One region of the Kitasatospora sp. NPDC058444 genome, then DNA from elsewhere that is predicted to be linked to it. Evidence: riboswitches for the same ligand, from Rfam matches in the RefSeq annotation. Region 1 holds a riboswitch; the other holds the start of a gene.
What was found. Region 1 has a riboswitch for cobalamin ahead of ACFWP2_RS20785 (HoxN/HupN/NixA family nickel/cobalt transporter). Riboswitches for the same ligand answer to the same signal wherever they lie in the genome.

Region 2: it holds a riboswitch for cobalamin, as region 1 does, so the genes downstream of both, ACFWP2_RS05250 (FecCD family ABC transporter permease) here and ACFWP2_RS20785 (HoxN/HupN/NixA family nickel/cobalt transporter) in region 1, are expected to answer to the same signal.

The regions. Positions count from the first base shown of each region.
Region 1 covers NZ_JBHXLL010000019.1:31,683-34,881, reverse strand. The annotation lists gene rpmG (50S ribosomal protein L33) at 241-405, shown strand; gene ACFWP2_RS20785 (HoxN/HupN/NixA family nickel/cobalt transporter) at 503-1,621, opposite strand; cobalamin riboswitch at 1,652-1,865, opposite strand; gene ACFWP2_RS20780 (ArsR/SmtB family transcription factor) at 1,948-2,331, shown strand; gene ACFWP2_RS20775 (hypothetical protein) at 2,456-3,199, shown strand, end outside.
Region 2 covers NZ_JBHXLL010000003.1:155,370-158,568, reverse strand. The annotation lists gene ACFWP2_RS05260 (ABC transporter substrate-binding protein) at 1-68, opposite strand, end outside; gene ACFWP2_RS05255 (ABC transporter ATP-binding protein) at 143-1,027, opposite strand; gene ACFWP2_RS05250 (FecCD family ABC transporter permease) at 1,024-2,100, opposite strand; cobalamin riboswitch at 2,193-2,342, opposite strand; gene sodN (superoxide dismutase, Ni) at 2,444-2,839, opposite strand; gene sodX (nickel-type superoxide dismutase maturation protease) at 3,018-3,199, shown strand, end outside.

The DNA.
Region 1 (3,199 bases):
ATACCCCTTGCGCGCCCCCCTGCGCGACCGCGCCGTCCGCCGCCCTCGCCGCCCCGCCGCCCCGCAGTCCGGGAATGGGCCGGACCGGGCCCGCGTTGGAGCGGGTGGCGCCAGATGGAAACGACATCCGTTTCGGTGTACGGCCTCGATCCGACGCCGAGGCCCGACACCCCGGCCCCAGCCCGACACCCCAGCCCCCAGCCCCCAGCCCCCAGCCCCCAGCCCCCAGGAGGACGCCCGATGGCCCGCAGCGAACTTCGCCCGGTGATCAAGCTCCGCTCCACCGCCGGCACCGGCTCCACGTACGTGACCCGCAAGAACCGCCGCAACGACCCGGACCGGCTGGTCCTGCGCAAGTACGACCCGGCCGCCGGCCGGCACGTCGACTTCCGTGAGGAGCGCTGAACCCCGACCCGGGAGGACTCCTCCGCGGAGTCCCGGAGAACGGACGACGGCGCCTCCCCGAACCCCGGGGAGGCGCCGTTCGGCGCGTCGCGCGTGCTCAGGCCTGCTGGTCCGGCGTCCAGCGCTGCTCGACCCGGGCGAGCTTCCAGTAGCCGATCGCCACCGCCCAGACCACCACGAACAGCCCGGCGATGGCGTAGCCGACGTTGTCCAGCGAGATGTCGGCGATGAACCCGCTGACCGGGTCGGTCAGATCGAGCTTCTCGTGCAGCACCCCGACCAGCTCGATGGTGCCGATGACGAAGGCCACCGCGATCGACAGCCCGGTGATGGTCAGGTTGTAGTACACCTTGCGCACCGGGTTGGCGAAGGCCCACTGGTACGCGAAGTTCATGAACGTCCCGTCCAGGGTGTCGAACAGGCTCATCCCGGCCGCGAACAGCAGCGGCAGGCAGGCGATCGCGTACCAGGGCAGCCCGGAGGCCGCGCCCGAGCCGGCCATCACCATCAGGGTGACCTCGGTCGCGGTGTCGAAGCCCAGGCCCAGCACCATGCCCACCGGGAACATCTGCCCCGGCCGGGTGATCGAACGGGTCGCCCGGTTCAGCACCCGGGCCATGAAGCCGCGCGAGTCGAGGTGCGTCTCCAGCTCCTTCTCGTCGAACTGCCCGGCCCGCATCGAACGGAACACCTTGACGATGCCGAGCAGCGCGGCCAGGTTGAGCGCGCCGATCAGGTAGAGGAACACGCCGGAGGTGGTCGTCCCGATCACGCCGAGCCACTTGTGGGTGGCCGACTCGTCGTCCATCAGCGTGTTCGCCAGCTGGGCCCCGCCCGCCACCAGGGCGGCCATCAGCACCACCATCGAGGAATGCCCGAGGGCGAACCAGAAGCCCACCGAGACCGGCCGCTTGCCGTCCGCCATCAGCTTGCGGGTGGTGTTGTCGATCACCGCGATGTGGTCGGCGTCGAAGGCGTGCCGCATGCCGAGGGTGTACGCGGTGATACCCAGGCCCACCCCGAAGACCTGGGTACCGACCGCGTACTTCTCGGGTGCGACCAGGAAGATCAGCGTGCCGAAGGCCACCACGTGCATGGCCACGATCACGGCCATCAGCCCGGCCGTTCGGACGGTGTCCTCGCGCCGCCACTTGAAGCTGGGCAGCACGGAGGGGGCCGGCTTCGCCCCGGCGGCAACGGTTTCGGGCAGGGTCATCTGCGGATCACGCTCCAGCACCTCGTGGAAAACCTCGTGAGATGCCGTGGCCGGTCTCCTGGCTTACGGGACGCCCGCACCCGCCTTCCCAGGCGCGGGAGGCGCCCAGTGGCTCGATGGGTACGGACGACGCTCCTCCGCGGACGAAGGAACGACCCGATCACAGTGGCGAGGGCCGCTCCGGGCTGGGACCCCTGAGGGTCCGTCACCGGTCTTCCCGAGCACCACGGCGGGGAACACCGTAGGGGCCGCGCCCCGACCCGTGCAAGGCTGCGCACCTGCGCAGGTGTCCAGGATCACAGGCCGCCGCCTGCGAGAATGCCCCCATGCATCTCGTACCGGCCGACCGCGCGGGCCACCGCACCATCGACGGACACCGGGTCTGCGAGGCCATCGCCGCGATCGGCGACCCGGCCCACGTCCGGTCCTGGGCCGAGCGGTTCTCCCTGCTCGCCGACCCCGGCCGGCTCGCCCTGCTGCTCGCCCTCCACCGGGCCGGCCCGCTCGCCGTCTCCGACCTCGCGGTCGCCACCGGCATGCGCGACCCCGCCGTCTCCCAGGCCCTGCGGCTGCTCCGCACGGCGGGCGTGGTCACCGGCGACCGGGACGGACGGGTGGTGCGCTACCGGCTCGTGGACGAGGCCATGCGCCCCCTCCTCGACGAGTGCGCCGCCGCCGAACACCACGAGCCCACCGCGGCCACCGGCTGACCCGCCGACCCGCCGACCCGCCGACCCGCCGACCCGCGGCCACGGACCGACCCGCTGACCCCCCGATCCCCTGACCGGCACTCGGAACCGCGCCGCGAGCGGAGCGGATGAGTACGATCATGGTGTGCCGTCCCACCCCCACGCCTGGCCCGCCGACCGGTGGAACACCCGACCGGTCAGGGCCCGCGTGCTGGCGGTCGCCCGCACCCTCACCTCGGCCACCCGGGTCCTGGACGTCCTCACCCTGCTGAGCCCGGACGGCGTCGAGCGCTACTTCACCGTCAACCCCGGCTCCGCCTTCGCCGACCGCGCCCTGGACGAGTACCTGCACGGCCTGCCCGGCTTCACCGTGCTGGACTGGGAGGACGCCGTCCGCCGCCGCTTCGACCTGGCCGTCGCCTGCGCCGTCCACTCCTCCATGCACCGGCTGGACGCCCGCCTCGTCGTCCTCCCGCACGGCGCCGGCTACAACCGCCTGGTCACCGAGTCCACCGGCGACACGGTCAGCTCGGCCGGCCTGTCCCGCAACGAACTCACCCACCGCGGAAGGGTGTTCGTGGACGTCCTCGGGCTCTCCCACCCCGAACAGCTGGACCGGCTGCGGACCTCCTGCCCCGAGGCGCTGGACGTCGCCCGGGTGGTCGGCGACCCGTGCTTCGACCGGATGCTCGCCAGCCGGCGCTCCCGGGACGCCTACCGCACCGCGCTCGGCGCCGTCGACGGCCGACGGCTCGTCGTCGTCAGCTCCACCTGGAGCGAGCACTCCTTATTCGGCCGCCACCCCGACCTGCCCCAGCGGCTGGTCCGCCAACTGCCCGCCGACGAGTACACGGTGGCCGTCGTCCTGCACCCCAACGTGTGGAGCCGC
Region 2 (3,199 bases), on a different contig from region 1:
ATCTCGGCGCCGCAGGAGGTGAGTCCGAGGACGAGCAGGGCGGCGGTGGCAACGGCCTTGGTGCGCACGGGGGTTCCTTCGTGGTCGAGCGAGGTCGTTCGTGGTCGAGTGGGGTCGTCGGGGTCGTCGGGGTCGTTCGAGGTCAGGGGAGCCGGTCGAACAGCAGCTGGAGGGCGCCGGTCTCCGGGTGCCGCACCGGGGTGGCGCGGACGCCGAACACCTCGGCCAGCAGGGCGGGGCGGAGCACCTCGTGGGGCGGGCCGGAGGCGACGATCCGGCCGTCCCGCAGCACGTAGAGCAGGTCGCAGTGGCCGGCCGCCAGGTTGAGGTCGTGCAGCGCGGTGAGCACCGTCGGTCCGGCCTCGCGGGCGAGCGCCAGCACCTCCAACTGGTGGGCGATGTCGAGGTGGTTGGTGGGTTCGTCCAGCACCAGCAGGCGCGGCTCCTGGACCAGCGCGCGGGCGAACAGCACCCGCTGCTTCTCGCCCCCGGACAGGCTCAGGAAGCCGCGTTCGGCGAGGTGCCCGGCCCGGACCTTGCGCAGCGCCTCGGCGCAGCGCTCCTCGTCCCCGGCGGACGGGGCGCCGAACCCGCGGCGGTGCGGCAGCCGGCCCATGGCGACCACCTCGGCCACGGTGAAGTCGAACCCGGCGGAGTGCTCCTGGGTCAGCGCGGCCACCCGGCGGGCGGTGTCGCGGGCGGTGAGGGCGTGCAGGTCGTCGCCGGCCAGCCGCACCACGCCGCCGGCCGGCCTGAGCACCCGGTAGACGCAGCGCAGCAGGGTCGACTTGCCGCTGCCGTTCGGGCCGATCAGGCCGACCACCTGACCGGCGGCGGCCGCCAGGCTCACCTCGTGGACCAGCCGGGTGCCGGCCAGCTCCACCGAGACGGCGTCGACCGCGAGGTCCTCGGCCCGCTCCGGGGCCGGTCCGGTCGGTCCGGTCGGTCCGGTCGGTCCGGTCGGTCCGGTCGGGTCGGTCAGATCGGTCGGGTCGGTCGGGTCGGTCAGGTCGGTCGGGTCGGTCATCGGGCACCTCCGAAGGACTGGCCGCGGCGGCGCATCATCAGCAGGAAGGCGGGCACACCGAGCACCGCGGTGAACACCCCGACGGGCAGTTCGGCCGGCGCCAGCAGGGTGCGCGAGGCGATGTCCACCCAGACCAGCAGCAGCGCCCCGGCGAGCGGCGCGATCACCAGCACCCGGCGGTGCCCGGCGCCGACCAGCATCCGCGCCACGTGCGGCACCAGCAGCCCGACGAAGCCGATCGCCCCGCTGACCGCGACCACGGTGCCGGTGACGGCGGCGGTCACCACGAACAGCTCTCGGCGCAGCCGGCCCGGGTCCACGCCGAGCGAGGCGGAGGTCTCGTCGCCCATGGCGAGCGCGTCCAGCCGTCCGGCGGCGCAGGCCAGGTGGACGAGGCCGGCCAGCACCGTGACGGCGGCGATCGGCACCGAGCCCCAGGTCGCGCCGCCGAGGCTGCCGAGCAGCCACATCATGGCGTCCCGGGCGGCCTCGCCGCGGTCGGCGGCGAAGACCATCAGGGTGGTGGTGGCGGAGAAGCCGTAGGACAGGGCGGTGCCGGTGAGCACCAGGCGCAGCGGGGTGAGCCCGTACGCGGTGCGGGCGGCGAGGTAGACGAGCGTCATGGCGGCCAGGGCGGAGCCGAAGGCGGAGACGGAGATCGCCCACACCCCGAGCGCGGCGAAGGCGCCGAACAGCAGGACGGCGTTGGCGCCGACGGCCGCGCCGGAGGAGATGCCGAGCACGAAGGGGTCGGCCAGCGGGTTGCGCACCAGGGCCTGGACGGCGACCCCGCAGGCGGCCAGCCCGGCGCCGACCACGGCGGCCAGCACGGTGCGCGGCAGCCGGATCTCCCAGACGATCGCGTACGCGGAGGCCTCGTCGGCGTCCAGCCGGCCGCCCGTCAGGCCGGCGCCCAGCAGCCGCAGGACGCGGGGCAGGCCGAGCCCGGAGGAGCCGAGGGCGACCCCGCAGACCAGCGACAGCAGCAGGGCGGCGCCGAGGCCGACGGCGAGCGGGACGACGGGTATGCGACGAGCGGGCGGGCCGACTGCGCGGTCGACGGTGCGGGTCACGGGTGCGCCTTGCCTCGGGCCGCGGGTGCGCCGGGGCGGGCGCGGGCCGCGGGCGTGGCGGGGCGCCGTTCCCCTCGCAGTCCACGGCGAGTTGTCGGGAGTTCGGCGGCCGAGGGCGATCGGGCTGGCGCGGCCGTACGGGGTGGTACGGGCCGTGCTCACCGTTGCGGGTCAGCGCCGGATTCACACCGGACTTCCCCCTCGGACGCCCTGGCAGCATAACAGCCACTCAGGGTAGGCAACCCTTACCGGGGTCGGGGCGGGGCGGGCCGCGGGCCGTGAACGCGCGACCGCCCCCGGCCGGCGGTGCGGACGGGGGCGGTCGGGTGGCGACGCGTCAGGCTCAGGCCTGCTTGGTCTCCCAGAAGATCTTGTCGACCTCGGCGATCAGGTCCAGCAGGGCCTGGCCGGTGGCCGGGTCGGTGGACGCCTTGGCGGCCGAGGCGGCCTTCAGGGTGTCGTTGATCAGCTGGTGCAGCTGCGGGTACTTCTCGAAGTGCGGGGCCTTGAAGTAGTCGCTCCACAGCACCGAGATGTGGTGCTTGACGGCCTCGGCGCGCTGCTCCTTGATGATGATGGCGCGGGCGCGGAAGTGCGGGTCCTCGTTGGCCTGGTACTTCTCCTGGGTGGCCTTGACCGACTCGGCCTCGAGCTTGGCCTGCGCCGGGTCGTACACGCCGCAGGGCAGGTCGCAGTGGGCGTGGGCGGTGGCGCGCGGTGCAAACAGACGAGAGAACATGGGAGTCCTTCCTTAGATCGTCTTCCCGCGCCCGAGATTACCCTTCCGGTCTTCCGGTTTCGCGATCGGGCGGTGGGCCTAGGGCAAAAGGCGGACCAGGAACCGGGGTAATCCGGACATCGGACCGGTGACGGTCCGTACGGCAGACTGGGGGGCGGACGGAGCGGGAGGAGGAGCCGTGGCGCGGAGCACGCGACCGGAGGGCGCCGGAGCCGGGGGGCGCGAGCGGGGCGGTGCGCTGCCGTTCGGGCTGGTCGACGTGGCGGGGCCGTCGATGGTCCCGACCCTGCGCGAGGGCGACCAGCTGCTGGTCCGCTACGGCGCGCCGATCCGGCCGGGCGCGGTGGTGGTCTTCCGGCA